Regions from separate parts of the Pseudogracilibacillus sp. SE30717A genome, predicted to be linked through region 1. Evidence: predicted binding sites of a transcription regulator. Region 1 holds the regulator's gene; the other holds the start of a gene.
What was found. Region 1 encodes NrdR, which represses ribonucleotide reductase genes. Its sites were predicted from a motif close to AACACNATATATNGTGTT; they were not measured.

Region 1 (2,500 bases):
TAGAGGACGGATTTGAAATTAACGGTCAAAAAGTTTTACATGTTAATTCACGTGAACCAGAAAAATTACCTTGGTATGAAAATGATATTGATATTGTGATTGAAGCAACAGGTAAATTTAACACAAGAGAAGGAGCAAGCCGTCATTTACAAGCTGGTGCTAAAAAGGTTATCATCACAGCTCCTGGAACAGATGTAGATAATACAATCGTAATGGGAGTTAACGATTCTACTTATAATCCTGAAACAGATGATGTAATCTCAAATGCTTCTTGTACAACAAATTGTTTAGCTCCTGTTGTTAAAGTATTAGATGAACATTTTAATATCGTAAATGGACTTATGACAACAGTACACGCCTATACAACGGATCAAGTAACATTAGATAATCCTCATAAAGATTTACGCCGAGCGCGGGCATGTGGTCAATCCATTATTCCTACATCAACTGGAGCAGCAAAGGCATTGGGAGAAGTATTGCCACATTTGAATGGTAAACTACATGGAATGGCCCTTCGAGTTCCAACTCCTAATGTTTCATTAGTTGATTTAGTTGTCGATGTGGAAAAAGACGTAATGATAGAAGAAGTTAATAATGTATTTGCAAAAGCCGCGAAAGAAGAAATGAAAGGTATTATTAAATATAGTGAGGAACCATTAGTTTCGATTGATTATGCAACAACAGACTATTCCGCAATTATTGATGGCTTATCTACGATTGTAATGGAAGATCGTAAAATTAAAGTGTTAGCTTGGTATGATAATGAGTGGGGTTATTCAGCAAGAGTAGTTGATTTAACAAATTTTGTTGGGAAAGCTTTATATCAAAGTTCAGATAGTAAAAAAGTCAAAATATCATAAAAAATAAACTATTAAAAAGTTGTCTAGTTCATTGGACAACTTTTTTCTTCTTCATTTTGCTATAATGAGTTGATCTTTCAACATAATTTTCACAATCATTATGGAAATAGCTTAAAACATGATAATATATAATAATATATATATATGAACGTTAAGGAAGTTGGATATGGAAAGATGAATGGGGTTGAAAGTGATGAAATGTCCAAAATGTAACTATAAACATTCCCGTGTTCTAGATTCAAGACCTTTTGAAGATGGAGATGCAATTAGGAGAAGACGTGAATGTGAACGATGTGGGTTTCGCTTTCGCACGTTTGAACGTAAAGAAGAAACACCATTAATTATTGTGAAAAAAGATGGGACAAGACAGGAGTTTAATCGGGATAAATTAATTCGAGGGTTAATGAGAGCCTGTGAAAAACGGCCTGTAACAATTGAAGAAATTGAAAAAATTGCTTTAGAAGTTGAACAGGAAATACGTAACTCCGAATTACCAGAGGTCAATAGTCAACATATTGGCGAAATGGTACTTGATCGCTTATCAGAAATAGATGATGTTGCGTATGTTCGTTTCGCTTCTGTTTATCGTCAATTTGAAAATATAAATGTTTTTCTTGATGAATTAAAAGAAATATTACAATCAAAAAAACGCTCGTAATATAAGAGGAGAAAGGATAGGTGAATATAGTGCATCATCTAGGAAAAGTCTTACCTGTTGATGGATATAGAGTTCAGCTAATAAACAGTTTACCGACTGATTATATCCAGTCATTAACGCACTTATACCAGCCATTACTTGGGATAGAAGCGATTAGCTTATATCAACTTCTCCTTCATGAGATAGCTATTCAATCGGAGAGTCAATTACAAACACATCATACATTAATGAATTATTTAAATTTATCTTTAGATCGGATCTATGAGGCAAGGTTAAAACTTGAAGGAATTGGGTTATTAAAAGTGTATAAAAATGAAACGGAAGAAAAAACAATTTATACATATGTCATCCAACCGCCATTTAGTCCACCTTCATTTTTTCAAGATATGATGTTATCGGAATTATTGTATCGACATATCGGTGAATCGAAGTTTGTTACACTAAAAAGCCATTATACTGATTTAAACAAACAACCTGTCGGAACAAATATTACTGCTGCGTTTCATGACGTGTTTCAAACGTTTAAGCCCAGTAATAATGCTTTAAGTTCACCAACATATAAAGAACACTCACCGAAAGTACCAATCCAGCAAATGGATTTTGGCATACTTAAACAGTCTTTAAAGAGGAAAATGATACCCGCGGAAAAAGTATTAACTGAAACGAACAAGCGAATTATTTCACAACTTGTCCAATTATACAATTTAGAGTCTTATGAAATTGAAAAATCTGTTGAGTGGGCTCTCAATGAAGAAAATAGATTAGATATTGAACAATTTAAAGCCATTTGTCTGGACGTCTTTCGAACAAAAAATAATGTAAATGATATACAGTTATCTGTTAAACAAACACCACAACAGAATTTGCATCAATCCGAAAAATCATCATCGTTAACAAAAACGGAGAAACTTATTGAGCGATTTGAGTCTATCTCACCGAAAGAACTCCTTGAAGATTTATCAAGTGGAAATAATGCCTCTGA
Region 2 (2,500 bases), on a different contig from region 1:
TTGTTGCTGATATAAAAGAAAATCCAGAAATTGTCCAAAATGCTCCTCATCATACGGTTGTAAAGAGAATGGATGAAACAACTGCTGCAAGGAGACCAATACTTAAATATGAAAAAAGTAATTAAAAATAGTCAGAGTATGTACTCTGACTATTTTTTGTGGTCGATTTTACCAGTCCACTTTTTAAATCCACCTTGTAATACATATAGATCCTTATATTTATTTTTATGAAGTATGTGAGCTGCTCTTGCTGAGCGACTCGTATTTTGGCAATAAAGATAAACAGGTTTATCAGGTCTAATTGCAGCTAGGCTTTGCTTCAATTGTGTAAGTGGAATGTTTCGTGCACCTCTAATATGACCACGATCGAACTCTTGAGGTTCTCGTACATCGATTAACTGTGCCTTCCGATAACCTTCTATAAATTGCTCTTGTGTTAACATTTTTAAGATGGATCTTTGTCTGAAATAAGTAAATAGAAAATATCCGATTAAAATAACTAAAATGATTATTAAATAAATTGTCATGCTGAGTCCCCCAAAAAATGATCTTACATCTACACTTTATATTATATGTATAAAAAATTTATTTTACAAATTACATCTATTTATTATAATAAAGTTCTATAATAAACAGCGAAAACATTGTTATGGCAATGATTTAAAAGAATTGACTAAAAACTCTCTAAAATGAAAATAATACAATATATAGATGTTTAAAATAAAAATCACTACTACATATTGATTTTTTTCTTTTTTTTGTGTACATTGGAAGTAGCAAATAAAACGTCTAATTAAATGTTAAGTAAGGAGCGGTTAAGAATGTCGATCATGATTGACGTAAATACCAAAATAAATGTACAAGCTTTAAACGAAGACATAAAATTATTTCCACAAGTTCATCCAATTACATCAGAAATGAGTATAACACATGAAGGTGTTTCCCGCTTAGTAATGCTTGATCGTTATGCTTTTAAAGATACTGAAAAAAAGACATTAAAACAAGGAGATTTTGTTGTACTCACTGTAAAACCAGATCCCAAATTCCCTGCACGTGGATATGGGTTTGTTCATTCTATTGATTGGGAACAAAAACAAGCGATAATCAAAGTTGCTGATGAATTTTGTACTGTACTTGAAGATGAAACAGAGATCGAAACAGGACTTGTTAAACGAGATTTGGATTCCATCGATAAACCTTTGGAAATCTTTTACGAGCAGATTGCAATGCGAAATGCAACAGGTTTAGCTTCCGTTGAACAAACAGAGGAAAATAGAAATACTTATTTTAAACAATTTACTAAAGAACTTGCAAGTCTAAATTTTGTGCCTGCAGGTAGAGTATTATACGGTGCAGGATCAGAAACTGAAGTAACTTATTTTAACTGTTATGTAATGCCTTATGTTCAAGATTCAAGAGAAGGTATTTCAGATCATCGTAAACAAGTTATGGAAATTATGTCTCGTGGAGGCGGAGTAGGTACAAACGGATCGACATTACGGCCCCGTAACACGTTAGCTAGAGGTGTTAATGGTAAATCATCTGGATCTGTTTCATGGTTAGATGATATTGCAAAATTGACTCATTTAGTCGAACAAGGTGGAAGCAGACGCGGTGCACAAATGATTATGCTTGCGGACTGGCACCCGGATATTTTAGAGTTTATTATTTCTAAGATGCAAAATCCTAGAATTTTACGTTATTTAATTGAAAATACAAATGATGAGCAAATTAAACAGTTAGCTAATGAAAAATTAAAATTTACTCCGTTAACTGAAACGGAAAAAGATTTATACCAAGGAATTGTGAATTATAAAACGATGCCTGGCTTAGGTGGTTTTACGAAAGAAGCGATCAAAGAAGCGGAAGTGAAACTCAACACAGGTGGTACTTATTCCGTACACAATTCAGAGTTTTTAACAGGTGCGAATATTTCTGTCTGTTTGACAAAAGAATTCATGGAAGCCGTTGAAAATGACGAAGAGTATGAATTACGTTTTCCAAACGTTGAAAATTATACCGAAGAAGAAATGCAACAATATAATGAGAAATGGCATGAAATTGGCGATGTCCGTAAATGGAAAGAGCTAGGATTTAGTATCCGTACCTATCGTAAAATCAAAGCGAAAGAACTATGGGATTTGATCAATATTTGTGCTACTTATTCTGCTGAACCTGGTATTTTCTTTATTGATAATGCCAATGAAATGACAAATGCAGTAAGCTATGGTCAACAAGTAGTTGCAACAAATCCATGTGGTGAACAGCCACTCGCACCTTATTCTGTTTGTAACTTAGCTGCGATTAATTTGGCTCAAATGGCGAATAAGGAAACGAAAACAGTTGATTTCGAGAAATTAAAGGAAACTGTAAAAGTCGGCGTTCGTATGCAGGATAATGTTATCGATGCAACCCCATACTTTCTACCTGAAAATAAAAAACAAGCTTTGGGAGAAAGAAGAGTAGGGCTTGGAGTAATGGGGCTTCACGATTTATTAAT

Region 2: a site for NrdR is predicted at 698-715, ahead of SPD48_RS13910 (vitamin B12-dependent ribonucleotide reductase). Genes of this name have one in related genera too.

What each region holds. Positions count from the first base shown of each region.
Region 1 covers NZ_JAXHDF010000005.1:230,054-232,553, reverse strand. The annotation lists gene SPD48_RS10000 (glyceraldehyde-3-phosphate dehydrogenase) at 1-860, shown strand, start outside; gene nrdR (transcriptional regulator NrdR) at 1,054-1,518, shown strand; gene SPD48_RS09990 (replication initiation and membrane attachment family protein) at 1,539-2,500, shown strand, end outside.
Region 2 covers NZ_JAXHDF010000008.1:150,728-153,227, reverse strand. The annotation lists gene gcvPB (aminomethyl-transferring glycine dehydrogenase subunit GcvPB) at 1-125, shown strand, start outside; gene SPD48_RS13915 (rhodanese-like domain-containing protein) at 150-527, opposite strand; gene SPD48_RS13910 (vitamin B12-dependent ribonucleotide reductase) at 822-2,500, shown strand, end outside.